One region of the Devosia sp. CN2-171 genome, then DNA from elsewhere that is predicted to be linked to it. Evidence: riboswitches for the same ligand, from Rfam matches in the RefSeq annotation. Region 1 holds a riboswitch; the other holds the start of a gene.
What was found. A riboswitch is a leader RNA that binds a small molecule or an ion and turns the genes downstream of it on or off. The one in region 1 is predicted to bind cobalamin.
Positions count from the first base shown of each region.

Region 2: linked by a shared signal. The riboswitch ahead of ACOYW5_RS11120 (CbtB domain-containing protein) and the one ahead of ACOYW5_RS15520 (HupE/UreJ family protein) in region 1 are both predicted to bind cobalamin.

Region 1 is NZ_CP186479.1:3,119,514-3,126,539, reverse strand. Features, by position in the region: gene ACOYW5_RS15535 (MBL fold metallo-hydrolase) at 1-292, opposite strand, end outside; gene ACOYW5_RS15530 (hypothetical protein) at 405-1,016, opposite strand; gene rplS (50S ribosomal protein L19) at 1,140-1,685, opposite strand; gene ACOYW5_RS15520 (HupE/UreJ family protein) at 2,020-2,604, opposite strand; cobalamin riboswitch at 2,666-2,865, opposite strand; gene ACOYW5_RS15515 (hypothetical protein) at 2,961-3,311, shown strand; gene ACOYW5_RS15510 (copper chaperone PCu(A)C) at 3,351-3,893, shown strand; gene trmD (tRNA (guanosine(37)-N1)-methyltransferase TrmD) at 3,907-4,593, opposite strand; gene rimM (ribosome maturation factor RimM) at 4,590-5,135, opposite strand; gene rpsP (30S ribosomal protein S16) at 5,139-5,546, opposite strand; gene ffh (signal recognition particle protein) at 5,583-7,026, opposite strand, start outside.
Region 2 is NZ_CP186479.1:2,249,900-2,256,925, forward strand. Features, by position in the region: gene cobW (cobalamin biosynthesis protein CobW) at 32-1,090, opposite strand; gene ACOYW5_RS11115 (CbtA family protein) at 1,087-1,836, opposite strand; gene ACOYW5_RS11120 (CbtB domain-containing protein) at 1,868-2,050, opposite strand; cobalamin riboswitch at 2,087-2,296, opposite strand; gene ACOYW5_RS11125 (hypothetical protein) at 2,317-2,913, opposite strand; gene ACOYW5_RS11130 (carbohydrate ABC transporter permease) at 2,990-3,874, opposite strand; gene ACOYW5_RS11135 (carbohydrate ABC transporter permease) at 3,874-4,743, opposite strand; gene ACOYW5_RS11140 (extracellular solute-binding protein) at 4,894-6,150, opposite strand; gene ACOYW5_RS11145 (ABC transporter ATP-binding protein) at 6,394-7,026, shown strand, end outside.

The DNA of each region.
Region 1 (7,026 bases):
CCTCGTCCGTCACCAGCGGCGTACAGTCCCACAGCACCCCACCCCCCGGCTGCCGGATCAGCAGCATCCGCTGGCCGATGGCAATCTGCGGCACCGCCCCGATCCCCACCAGCCCCGGCTCCTGCTCCCGAAACTCGATCGTGTGCTTGGCCTGCAGCTCCGCCAGCGTCGTCCAGCGCTGCCCCGCCGCGGTCACATACTGCCGCTCGTCATCACAGATGGCACAGCGCTCAGGCGGCAGCTCCGACGGCGCATGGCCCACGCCACAGGTGACGCAAATATAGGATTGCATCGAAAACTCTCCGGTCATGTGGTGCTGCCGGACACAGTCTTAACCGGAGCCCGCCTGAACGCAGAATGAAATAGTGCAATGGTCCCGGCATCACCGGGCTAATCATATCCGTCTAGGCCACCAGCCCCTTCCATTCCTCCAGCTCGTCCAGCGTCTCGCCCGCGCCCGCCAGCACGAACTGATAAATGTCCCAGCTGCCCACCATCACGCCGTAATAGCCCGGCCGCTCTCGCGCCTCGTGCTTGAGCCTCAGGATCAGGTCGCGGTCGCAGGCAGAGAGATCGGCGCGGAGGTTCGCGTCGCGGGCCTGGCGCACCGCGAAATCGAACGGCTCCCAGCCCCAGATGTCGCATTTCCACTCGTTGCCGGCGAAATCGCGGAACTCGATGCCCCAGTAGAGCCCGGCGCCGAGCGGATGCGGCTCGACATAGTCGTTGAGAAAGCTCGCCTTGTGCAGCTGGAGGCCAGCCCGGTCGAACTGGATGGCGAGATCGGCGGCGAGCCCCGCCCATTCGGCCCAGCGATCGGCCTCGCACGGCATGTGGATGTCGATATCGCGCCACACCATCAGGTCGTACCCGGCGCTGCCGGTCACCACCGCCTCGCCGAAGCGGGCGTTGAGCAGTTCGAGCAGGCCCGTATCGACCAGCACATTGCGGGCCTCGGCCCGCAATTCAGCAGCAATGTGCCGTCTCTCCTCCGCGTCCTGAAGAGCAGCGTCCATTCCGATTTCTCCCGTAGCGTCCGGGCGTCCCAACTGCCCGAACCACTCCCGACACCGGGAATCAAAAGCCCGGCTCTGAAGCCGGGCTGAATCTAATCGCACTCGTGCCGAAACTGTGGCGGATTATTCCGCCTTGGGCTCGGTCGCCGCAGCAGCCTCGGCGGCTGCAGCAGCGGCGGCCTCGGCGGCGTCCTTCTCGGCGAGCTCCTTGGCCAATGCCTCTGCGGCGGCGATCTTCTCGGCCTCGCGGGCGTTCTTGGCCTCGAGAGCGGCGGTGCGCTCGCCGGCTTCGATCTTCTTGGTGCGGGCGCCGACGTTCTCGAAGATACGGGCGGCCTTACCGCGACGGTCGCGCAGGTAGTAGAGCTTGGCGCGACGGACCTTACCGCGCTTGATCACTTCGACGCGGTCGATGTTTGGCGACAGCACCGGGAACACGCGCTCCACGCCTTCGCCGTACGAAATCTTGCGCACGGTGAAGCTTTCCATGATGCCGGCACCGGAGCGGGCGATCACGACGCCTTCATAGGCCTGCAGGCGCTCTTTGTCGCCTTCACGGATCTTGACCCACACCTTGACGGTGTCGCCATGGGTGAATTCGGGGTGGCTGGATTTGGCGAGCAGCTTGTCGTGCTGCTCCTGGTTCAGCTCAGCGATAATCTTGGACATTTCTGGTTCCGTTCTTCGATTTTTTCAAAGGAGCGTTTCGCCGGCTCTGCCGACCGCCCGGTCTTGTTTGCACGGATTATATGCGCTTATTGGCCCACAGCCTGAGGCATGGGCGTGCGCGCTATAAATGAAGAACGCCCGCGAGTCTAGGCTCTCTTCATCCTCCCCTGCGCAGCGGGGGAGGGGGACCAGCGAAGCTGGTGGAGGGGGCGACCCCACTCACGGGCGTCATTCGCGCGAAAGCGGGAACCTCCGTTTGCGATGCCTGCCCCAAAACGGAGATCCCCGCTTCCGCGGGGATGACCCTGTTCGTTTGGCGATGCCGAGGTTCGCCTCAGAGCCAACCGGCCAGCACGCCCACGCCACCCAGCGCAAACACGCCACCGGCGACCTGCGCAACCGCCTTGCCGTACTTGCCGACGAGCTTCGACATCCCCATCGCCGCGCCGATGCCCGAAAGGTGCAGCAACGCCGTCGCCAGCATGAAGCCGAGCGCATATTCAAAGCCCGCCGCGTTCGCCGGCATCTCGGCGCCATGCGCGTGGCCGTGGAAGATGGCAAACACGCCGACCAGCGTCGAGGCGGCCACCACCGGCATCGGCCGGCCCAGCGCCGCCACGCCGCCGATCACCACGCTCGAGAGCGCAATCCCGAGCTCGACGAACGGCACGTCGACCTGCGCTACACCAAGCCCGAAGCCCACCGCCATCATCGCAACGAAGCTCAGCGGCACCAGCCACAGCGCCCGCCCGCCCAGCACATAGGCGAACACGCCCACCGCCACCATGGCGAGCACGTGGTCAAGCCCGCCAACGGGGTGCATGAAGCCGTGCAGCAGGCCCGCGGTATCGCCATGCCCGCTATGAGCAAAGGCGGCCGTCGGCAAGAGGATCAACAGGAAGGCAAAGAGCGCGCGCATATCAAATCTCCAGATCCGGGACCCACCGTCCCGCGCGTTTTTCATGTTCGATGGTCCCGGTTTGGGTCACCACCGGACGGCCGGTCTCCTGGCTCCGGACCTCCCCCCTCGCCTTCCCGGTGCAAACCAGTGGCACGCTGAAGGGGGCATCGTCCGTTACAGTCGCGGGGGCGGCGTTGGCTCACCTTACGGCACCCAACTTCCCGTTTCACGCAATATTTTCATTTTCAAGTATTGCGCACCGTCGGCCTATCTCTGGCACCTCACGCGCCCGCTGGCAATCGCCCGCAACGCATTTGCCGCATGACGCGAAGGTCCCTCTTGCGCTAGAGAGCGCCTGAACGAGGACGAAGCCGGTGCACGACGCACGGAACATGGGGATCGAACTGCTGCGCGCCTGCCTCGTGCTGGCGCTGGTGTTCCTCAGTTTCGCCCATGCGCCGGTTTCCGCCACTGCCGGCCCGCACGACGTGCTCACCGCCACTGTGGATATGAGCTGGTGCGGCGACAGCCCCGGTTCGAACGACAAGGCCCACTCCCCCTGCCACGCCTGCCGCCTCGGCGCCGCGGCCGACCTGCCCGCGCCCTGCGATGCCCCGCTGCCGCTCCGCATCGTCGCCGGCGTGCATTATGGCGCCCTGCCGGTCCTCAGCCTCCCCGCCACTCCGGCCGGCCAGTACTTCGCCCGAGGTCCACCCATCGCCTGATCGCCATCGAACCCAAGTTCCATTCGAAGGATCAGACAGATGAAATCCGCACTCCATGCAGCCGCTCTCGGCCTCGCTTTCCTCGCCACCCCGGCCTTCGCCCACATGGGCATGAAGCACGATGGCTGCCCCACCGGCCAGGTCTTCACCGCCGGCGACATCACCATCTCGGGCGCCTTCAGCCGCGCCACCCTTCCGAGCGCCAAGATCGGCGGCGGCTATCTAGTCATCGAGAACAAGGGCAGCAGCCCTGATCGCCTCCTCGGAGGCTCGACCGAAAACGCCAAGGCTGTCCAGGTCCATCAGATGAAGATGGAGGGCGACATGATGAAGATGGGCGAAATCGCAGGTGGCCTCGAAATTCCGGCCGGCAGCACCGTCACCCTCGCGCCCGGCGGCGATGCTTATCACCTGATGTTCATGGACATCATTCAGCCGCTCAAGTCCGGCGAGTGCATGGACGTGACGCTTGAGTTCGAGAAGGCCGGTGCTATCCCCGTCCAACTGAACATCGGCGAGATCGCCGCCGACGCCCCGCCCGAGCACATGCACCACGACATGATGATGGCTCCGGCACAGTAAGGGGGACGGGGCCTTACGGCCCCTTCAGCAGATCCGGCCGGCGCGCCCTGGTAAGAGCCTCGCTCTCGGCGCGCCGCCACTTCTCCACCTTGCCGTGATCGCCCGAAGTCAGTACGGCCGGGATCTCCCGCCCCTCGAACACCTGCGGCCGGGTGTATTGCGGATATTCGAGCAGCCCGTTCTCAAAACTCTCGTCGGCATGGCTCTCGGCCGCCCCCAGCACGCCCGGGATCAGCCGCACCACCGCCTCGAGCAGCACCATGGCCGCGACTTCGCCGCCGGCGAGCACATAGTCGCCGATCGAGATTTCCTCGAGCTGGCGCGCCTCGATCACCCGCTGGTCGATCCCCTCGAACCGTCCGCAGACGATCACCGCCCCCGGCCCCGCCGCGAGTTCGCGCACCCGTGCCTGCGTCAGCGGTTTCCCGCGTGGCGACATCAGGATCCGCGGCCGCGGATCGCCCTCCTGCGCCACCGCGTCGATGGCCTTCGCCAATATGTCGGGCTTCAGTACCATCCCGGCGCCACCGCCCGATGGCGTATCGTCCACCGTCCGGTGCCGGTCGGCGGCGAAATCGCGCAGCTGGGTAGCTGAAAGGCTCCACAGCCCATCCGCCATCCCCCGCCCGATCACTGAGGCACCGAGCGGGCCGGGGAACAGTTCGGGGAACAGCGTGATGACCGAAGCCGAGAAGCTCAATCCGGTTCTTCTTCTTCGCCCGGTTCGGTCTCGACCGGCGGCTCGATGACGAGATAGCCGTCCGCCACCTTCACCTCCGGCACCACGGCCTTGGTGAACGGGTAGAGATAGGTGTCGCCCGAACGCTCGTCGCGCACCTCGAGCAGGTCGCCGGCCCCGAAATTGGGGACCGCGCTGACTGTGCCGAGCGCCGTGCCGTCGGCGAGCTGGGCCCTGAGGCCCAACAGGTCGGCATGGTAGAAATCGTCTTCGTCGTCCGGATCGGGCAGCAGCGCGCGGTCGATGAAGAGCTCGACCCCGTTCAGCTTTTCCGCCGCCGTCCGGTCGTTCACGCCCTCGATGCGCGCCACCAGCACATTGGTGGTGGTGCGCGCCGCGAGGATGCGGATCGTAAGGCCCGGCTTGCTCGTCGCCAGCGGGCCATAGGAAACGAGCGCCAGCGGGTCCTCGGTGAAGGATTGCACCCGCACCTCGCCCTTGATCCCGTGGGCCGCACCGATGCGGCCCACCAGCAGCAGGTTTGCGCTATCGCTCGTTGCCACGGCTTACTCGGAAGCAGCGGCTTCGGCAGCAGCTTCTTCGGCGGCCGGAGCCGGAGCAGCGGCGGCAGCAGCCGCATCGGCCTCGGCCTTCGCCTTGGCTTCGGCGCGCTCGGTCGCCTTCTTGCCCGGCACGGCCTTTTCCGGGTTGTTGCGTGCTTCGCGCTTCAACAGGCCCGCGGCGTCGAAGAAACGCGCCACGCGGTCGGTCGGCTGGGCGCCAACGCTCAGCCAGTGCTGGACGCGCTCGGTCACGAGGGTGACGCGCTTGTCCTTGTCGGCGAGCTTGGGATCGTAGTTGCCGATCTTTTCGATGAAGCGGCCGTCGCGGGGCGAACGGGCATCGGCGACGACGACGTGGTAGTAGGGGCGCTTCTTGGTGCCGGCGCGGGCAAGGCGGAGTTTCAGCGACATAGGTTCAGTCCTTCGATTTCAGTTCTAGGTTCAGGGTTATTTCTTCTTCGGCACGAAGCCGCCACCGAGGCCCGGAAGGCCAGGGAAGCGCGGCGCGCCGCCAAGCCCGGGAAGTCCCGAGCCGGATTTGAGGAGCTGGCCGACATCGGTCGGCAGCTTGTTGGGTGCGAGCTGCTTGGGCGCTTCCGCCTGCTGCGGGATCGACGCCGGGTCGATGCCCATGCGGCGGGCGAGCTGCTCGAGTTCCTTGGGGTCCATCGAGCTGGGGTCCGGCATGTTGCCGAGGCCGGGCATCATGCCGCCGACCTTGCCGCCGAACATGCCCGAGAGCGCGCCCATGCCGCCCTTCGAGACCTTCTTCATCATGTCCGCCATCTGGCGGTGCTGCTTCATCAGCTTGTTGACGTCCTCGACCTTGGTACCCGAGCCATTGGCGATGCGGATGCGCCGCTTGGCATTGAGCAGGTCGGGATTACCGCGCTCCTTGGGGGTCATCGAGTTGATGATGGCGATCTGGCGGTCGAAGACCTTCTCGTCGATGTTGGCGCCGTTGAGCGCCTTCTTCATCTGACCCATGCCCGGCATCATGTTCATGAGCGAACCCATGCCGCCCATCTTCTTCATCTGCAGCAGCTGGTTCTTCAGGTCGTCGAGGTCGAAGGTGCCCTTCTTGAGCTTCTTCGCCATCTTGGCCGCATCTTCGGCCGTGACGTTCTGCGCCGCCTTCTCGACTAGCGAGACGATATCGCCCATGCCGAGGATGCGATCGGCGATGCGCGAGGGATGGAAGTCCTCGAGCGCATCCATCTTTTCGCCGGTACCGATCAACTTGATCGGCTTGCCGGTCGCGGCCCGCATCGAGAGCGCCGCACCGCCACGGCCATCGCCGTCGACGCGCGTCAGGACGATACCGGTGATATCGACGCGTTCGTCGAACGAGCGGGCGAGGTTCACCGCGTCCTGGCCGGTCAGCGCATCGGCGACGAGCAGGATTTCGTGCGGATCGGTCGCGGCCTTCACCGCCGCCGTCTCTTCCATCAGCTCTTCGTCGATATGCGTGCGGCCGGCGGTATCGAGAATGACGACGTCATAGCCGCCGAGCCGGGCCTCGCGCTGGGCGCGCCTGGCGATATCGACCGGCTTCTCATTGGCGATGATCGACAGCGTATCGACGCCGATCTGCTCGCCGAGCACCCGCAGCTGCTCCTTGGCGGCCGGGCGGCGGTCGTCGAGCGAGGCGAGAAGAACTTTCTTCCCCTGCCGCTCCTTCATGCGCTTGGCAATCTTGCCGGCATGCGTGGTCTTGCCCGCACCCTGCAGGCCGACCATCAGCATGGTCATCGGCGGCGTGGTGTTGAAGTCGATCGGCACCTGGGTCTCGCCCAGCACCTTGACCAGCTCGTCATGGACGATCTTGACGACCTGCTGGCCCGGCGTGATCGAACGGGTAACCTCGGCGCCGACGGCGCGCTCGCGCACC
Region 2 (7,026 bases), 870 kb from region 1:
GGTGCTGAGGCCGCTGTTCGGCCTCAGCTGGTCAGGCCGCGACCGCAGCGGCGCGCTGGAGATTGGCCGTGATCGCGGTCCGATCGAGCGGGCTTTCCCCGATAACGACAAGGGCCGTTTCACGCCTCTCGCCCGGCTTCCAGGGCCGGTCGAAATAGGCGGAGATGCGGGGACCCACGGCCTGTATGGCGAGCCGGGCGCCAGCACCCGGTAGGGCAGCAAAGCCCTTGAGGCGCAGCACATCATGCCGGCGGATCGTCTCCTCGATCACCTCGAGGAGGCGATCCTTGTCGGTGACGTTTTCAAGGACGAGCGAGAACGAGTCGAAATCGTCGTGCTCGTGGGCTTCGCCGCCGTGCTCGAGTTCGTGGTGGCTTTCGCGGCCTGTGAGGTTGTCCTCGGTGCTGAGGCCCATGCCGAGGAGGGCGGCGACGTCGACGTGGCCGTTATGAGCGCGGACGATACCGGTGCCGGGGCGCATCTCGGCCCTCAGATGACTCTCGATGGTGGCGAGTTTGTCGGAGGAGACGAGGTCGGACTTGTTGAGGATCACCATGTCGGCGGCGATCAGTTGATCCTCGAAGAGTTCACCCAGCGGGGTCTCGTGATCGAGCATGTCGTCGGCAGAGCGGAGTGCGTCCACCGCTGCCTCGTCATTGGCGAAGCGGCCCTCGCTGAGGGCCGCCGCATCGGCGACGGTGACCACGCCATCGATGGTGACCTGGGACTTGATCTCGGGCCAGTTGAAGGCGCGGATCAGTGGCTGCGGCAGAGCGAGGCCGGAGGTCTCGATGATGATGTGGTCGGGCCGATCCGGACGGGCCAGCAGCTGCTGCATGGTGGGGATGAACTCGTCGGCGACGGTGCAGCAGATGCAGCCGTTCGAGAGCTCGATCATGTCCTCCTCGCGGCAGGTCTTATCGCCGCAACCGGCGAGGATTTCCTTGTCGACGCCGAGCTCCCCGAACTCATTGATGATCAGCGCAATGCGCTTGCCTTTGGCATGGGCGAGGACGTGGCGCACCAGCGTCGTCTTGCCGGCGCCGAGGAAGCCGGTGATGACGGTGACAGGAATTTTCTCGGTGTTCATGCGTGGGCTCCCTTGAGGGCGAAGGCAGACGAGCGGGCGAAGCGCCCGTTGAGCCAGCCCAGCAGCGGGCCGGCAATCAGCCAGAAGACGGCGCCGGCAGCGAGGCTGGCGGACGCGAACGACGTGGCGAGGTGGGCAGGAACGCCGCTCGGCTCATGCGGCGCGGCCGGGGCGCCGATGACGTGCGGCGCAAGAAGCAGCACGACGGCGATGCCGATGCCGGTCCAGTTGCGCAGTTTGGCGATGGCAAGAATGCCGGCGCCGGTTGCGACGGCGGTGCCGATCCACCAGACCTGACGGGCGACGAGATCGGCGGCGGGCATGCCGGGGAGTTCCGGCGGCAGGCCGAGCGCGGGGGCGAGTTGCAGCGCAACGAAGCCACCGAGGCCCCAGACCACGCCGTTGCGCCGGGTGATCTCGATGCCGGAGAGGACGGACACGGCGGCGAGGAGGAAGGCGAAGCCGATGGCGCCGAGGACATTGGCGAGCACGGTGTAGAAGATGCGCTCGGCGCCGTCCTGCGGGGCCCAGGCATCTTCATCGTGTTCGTGCGGGGCTGCCGCTTCTTCGTGCGTGTGGGCTGGCGTGCCCGCATCGTGGGTGTGATCAGCCGGGGCGGCGTTCTCGTAGACTTCGGCTTCGAGGATGAGCGGGGCGACACGCCACTGCTGCACGGCGCTCATGGCCAAGCCGGCTGCGAGTCCCGAAAGGACCGCAGCGAAGAAGATTCGCTGGAAGAGTTTCATCGATGTCTCGCGGGTTCGCGCTTAAGCGGGACTAATGGCAGGGGAAGCCGAGCGCATGGCGCGTGTCGTGCGCGCCGTTGTGGATGGCCATATCGCTGGCAAACCCGACGCCGCCAACGAGGACGAAGCCGAGGAAAAGCGCCAACACACCTGCGATGAGCCGCTGCGAGACAGAAAGACTGGCGACAGACGCCGTCTGGACCTGAGCATTCATAGACCTGCACCCTCCGTGCGGATGAAAATGGGCTCTTCGCCCGGTTACACGTCGGCAGGTCTCCTGGCTCACGGGTCGTCGTGTTCCTCCTCCTTCCCGGCTCTCGCCAGTGGATACGGAGGGCACTCGCCGCTTACAGTTGCGGGGGCAGCCACGGATTTGGTCCCTGATGGGTACGCCGCACCGTGTTCCCTTTTGATCCGCGTGCCCGAACGGGTTTGCGGAACCAACGTGGGGTGATCAATACGCCGCGCGATGGATGGTGGTCAATCTTCGGCAGCGGAGGAATCGCGGTAGCCGACGGTGATGGTGTCGACGCGGGCGTTCACAGTCGCGAGCAGTGGCTCGATGGAGGAAATCTGCCGGTCGCCCGAAATGGCTGTGACGTCGAGATCGGGCGGATAGTCGCCAACAGCGAAACGGACGCTGACGACGCAGCCGCCCTCGATGTAACCGAGCTTGCCGCCTTCGAAGCCGGCGCTGCCGCCGTAGTCCCAGAAGAAGCCGTAGAGGTAAAAGGGGCCGCCGTTCAGCGCTTCGACCTCCTTGACGGTCATGCCGGCCTTGAGGCCGCCCGGCGCGGTGTCGCCGGCAGGAACGGTGAAATAGGCAGTGCGCTCGAGGCTTGCCTCGTCCCACCAGCCAAACTCGATGCTTTTGGCGGGATCGTTGGGGTAGACGGTGGTGGCAAGGACTGTGGAGCCCTCGGGGCCGGGGACGTCGCCGGTGACGACGTTTTCCTTGCCAAAGGTCTCGATGAGTCTCGATTCCGAACTGTCGGCCGCGAAGGGGCCCTCGCACTTGATCTCGTCGCCAAGGGCGGGTGCTGTCACAAGGACCAGCGAGAGGGCGAGAATGCGCATGCTAGGCCTCCATCGATCCGGCGATTCTAGCGGATCGATGTGAGTCTGGGCACGGGTTCAAGGCAGAAGCGCGACGCTAGCCCTTCACTGCGCCGCCGGTCAGGCCGGAGATGATGTAGCGCTGCGCGAGCAGAAAGAAGCCGATGGCCGGGACGATGGTCAGCGTTAGGTAGGCGAGGATCTTCGGCCAGTCGGTGCCGTGCTCGCCCTGGAACTGCATGATGCCGAGCGGCCAAGTGTAATTGACGTCGGTGTTGAGTGCGATCAGCGGCAGGAGGAAGCTGTTCCAGCTGCCGACGAAGTTGAATACGCCCACCGTGGCGATGATCGGCAGGCTCAGCGGCAGGGTGACGTACCAGTAGATGCGGAGGTACCCGCAATTGTCCATGCGGGCGGCGTCGACCAGCTCCTTGGGCAGCTGCTTGAAGAAGTTATGGAAGAGCAGGATCGAGAAGCTGAGGCTGAAGGCCACCTGGACGATGATGATGCCCAGGTGTTTGTCGAGGAGGCCGAGGTCGCGCATCTTGATGAAGAGCGGCAGGATGGCGGTGGCGGACGGGAACAGCAGCCCCAGGAGCAGGAAGCTCATCAGGAACTTCGACCCGAAGAAGCGGATATGGGCGAAGGCGAAGGCCGTCATCGAGGCGAGGATGATGCTGAGTGCGACGGTCGCGAGCGCGATGAACAGCGAGTTCAGCAGCGAGCGGAAGAGGGTCGGCCCGAGGAGGATGCTGAGGAAATTGGTGCTGTCCCAGCTCGCCGGCAGGCCGAACGGGTTGGTGCGGAGTTCGCCCACGCCTTTGAAGCCGCCGAGCACGGTGGTGTAGAACGGCACGACGATGAAGAGGGCGACGAGCAGCAGGGTCAGCCACTGCAACGCCGAGACGGCGGGGCGGCGGCGCCTGCGGGTGGGTGGCGCCGTGGTGGCGATGGCAGGGGAGACGGTGGTGATATCGGTCATCAGTCGTTCTCCCGTGCGAACAGCACGCGGCGATAGACGATCGCGACGATGACACAGGCGATGCAGAGCAGGACGCTGACCGCCGCGCCGAAGCCGATCTTCATGCGCAGGATGCCGAAGGCGTAAAGGAAGCTGACGATGGTGTGGCTCGAATTGGACGGGCCGCCATTGGTCAGCGGGATGATCACGTCGAAGAGCTGCAGCGCTCCGGTGATGGCGAAGAAGACCGAGATGACGATCGAGGACCAGATCATCGGCAGCTTGATGTGCCAGACGATCTGCCACTTCTTCACGCCATCGAGCCGCGCCGCCTCGATCACCTCGCTGGGGATCGACTGCAGGCCGGCGATGTAGATCATCATGTGGAAGCCAAAGTACTTCCAGACGATCACCAGCATGATGGCCGGGATCACCCACATCTTGTCGGCGAGGAGGAAAGGCAGCTTGGTGCCGAGGGCGTCGCCGATCTGCGGGACGAGGCCGTAGTTGCCGTCGTAGACGAACTTCCAGATCAGGCCGGCGGCGATCTCGGCCAGCATGTAGGGCAAGAAGAACAAGGTCCGCATCCAGGCGACCACCCTGCCCCCCTCGGCCAGTGCGATCGACACCCACAGCGCCAGCGGCAGCTGGATCAGCAGCGAAGCTGCGACGACGATGAGACTGTTGCGGACGGCGGTACCGAAGTTCCGATGCGTGATGACGTCGACATAGTTGTCCAGGCCAACGAAATCGGTGATCGGCCCATACCCCGTCCACTGAAAGAACGAGTAGGTCGCCGCGTCGATCATCGGCAGAACGACGAAGAGGACGAACAGGATCAGCGAGGGCGGGATCAGGATCAGCAGCGGGATCAGGCTGTTGCGATCCATCAGGCGCAGGCGTCGCCTGGGGGCCGCCTTGCCGAGGGGAACTGTGTTCGTCGCTATGCTGGTCAAAGAGGCCTACCCGCTGAAGCACCTGCCGGGAAAATGATGGCGGACGGCGGCATGTCGTCGCCCGCCACAACTGTCAGATCAGGCTCACTGGGAGTCTTCGACCGCTTCCTTGATCTGCTGCGCCGCATCGGCGGCAGAGATCTCGTTGGCGGCGAGTTCGGCGGAGACGTCGTTGACCACGCCGCCCACTGCCGGCCCGAGTGCCTGATCGAAGAACAAGGCATGCCAGTGCGCGCCGTTGATGTCCTTGGCGACCTGAACCTTGAAGGGGTTGGTCATCTCGTCGGCCGAGCCCTTGGTAATCGGGATGTAGAAGTTGGCGTTGGCGAACTTCTTCTGGACCACCGAGCTGTTGTACCACTCGATGAACTTCACGGCTTCATCGGAGGCGTTGCGGCTGAACAGGTAGCCCGAAAGGCCGCCCAGCGTGTCGGTCGGGTCGCCCTTGCCGCCCTCAATGGTGGGGAACGGCAAGATGCCGAGCTGGTCATCCGGAAGGCCGGCCTTGCTGGCCGAGTTGTCCTTCATGGCGCCGTAGTCCCAGTCGCCCATCAGGTGCATCGCCGCCTTGCCGTCGCCGAAATAGCCCGAGGCGTCGCCATAGGCTGCGGCCTGGAAGCCCTCCTGCCACGGCTCGAGCGCCGCGAGTTCAAGGAACAGCTCACCCGCCCGGACGAAATCGGCCCCGGCGAAGCCGTCGCCCTCGTTGGCGGCAGCAGCTGCGAAGCCCTCCTGGCCCGCAAGCCGCACGACCAGCTTGCTCCACCAGAAGTGTGCCGGCCACTTGTCCTTGCCGCCAAGGGCGAAGGGCGTGATGCCGGCGTCCTTGAACTTCTGGACGCCAGCGAGAAAGCCCTCCCAGGTGGCCAGGCTCGCCGGATCGACTCCGGCCTGTTCGAACAGAGCCTTGTTGTACCAGAGGACGACTTCGGCCACATCGCGGGCGACGCCGTAGGTGTGGCCATCGGGGGCGGTGAAGGCAGCGACGCCGGCCGTACCCTGGTCGTCCTTGGCGGCCTGGCTCAGCACGTCTTCGACCGGACGCAGGACGCCCGCCTTGGCCTGCTCGTAGAACACGCCGCCACCCCAGGAGTGGAAAATGTCCGGCGCTTCCGATGACTGGAGGAGCGTAGTGAGCTTGGCCTTGAAGGCTTCGTTCTCGAGGAACGGCAACTCGATCTTCACACCCGGATTGGCGGCTTCGTACTCCTTCACCGCCTCTTTCATGATCTCGACCTCAGCCGGAATCGACGCGATGTTGAGATATTTGACCACGGTCTGGGCCTGAGCCGGCGCAAACGCCATCAGGCCGAGAAGCGCGGCCAGCGCAATTCGTTTCATGGATATCCTCCCAATGTCCTCCACGCGATCCGGATTGCCTCCCGAGCGTTCCGGATTTTCGCGTGCCGCGCCTGGCCCTCCAGCCTCGATGCGGCTTGATCACTGTCGCGCAACGGTTCATACATAGCAAGAGGTACGTGCCTCAAAATTTCCACCGCAGCTTCGAGGAGGAAGCGCGCGGAAGGAAAGTGTGCGTCCTTGTAATGGGTTACGGCGGGTGGTGCGCCACCTGGGAGGGGATTGATGGCCGAACTGCAATTGCGTGGCGTGAACAAAAGCTTCGGCCTTGTTCCGGTGATCCATGACGTCGACCTCGACATCGCCGATGGCGAGTTCGTGGTATTTGTCGGACCATCGGGCTGTGGAAAATCGACGCTGCTGCGCACCATCTCAGGCCTCGAGGAGCCGACCGCCGGCCAGGTGTTCATCGGCGGCGAGGACGTCACCGACTACGACCCGGCCGAGCGCGGCGTCGCCATGGTGTTCCAGTCCTATGCGCTCTACCCGCACATGACGGTCGAGCAGAATCTCGGTTTCGGGCTGAAGATGGGCGGCATGCCGCGCGGTGAAGTGGCGGGACGTGTCGCCGAGGCGGCGCGAATCCTCGATATCCAGCCGCTGATGGGGCGCAAGCCGCGCCAGCTCAGCGGCGGGCAGCGCCAGCGTGTTGCCATCGGCCGGGCTATCGTTCGCGAGCCCAAGGCGTTCCTGTTCGACGAGCCCCTCTCGAACCTCGATGCGGAACTGCGCGTGCAGATGCGCATCGAAATCGCCAAGCTCCACCAGCAGCTCGGCGCCACCATGGTCTATGTGACGCACGACCAGGTCGAGGCGATGACGCTGGCGGACCGAATCGTAGTGCTGCGCGCCGGCCGG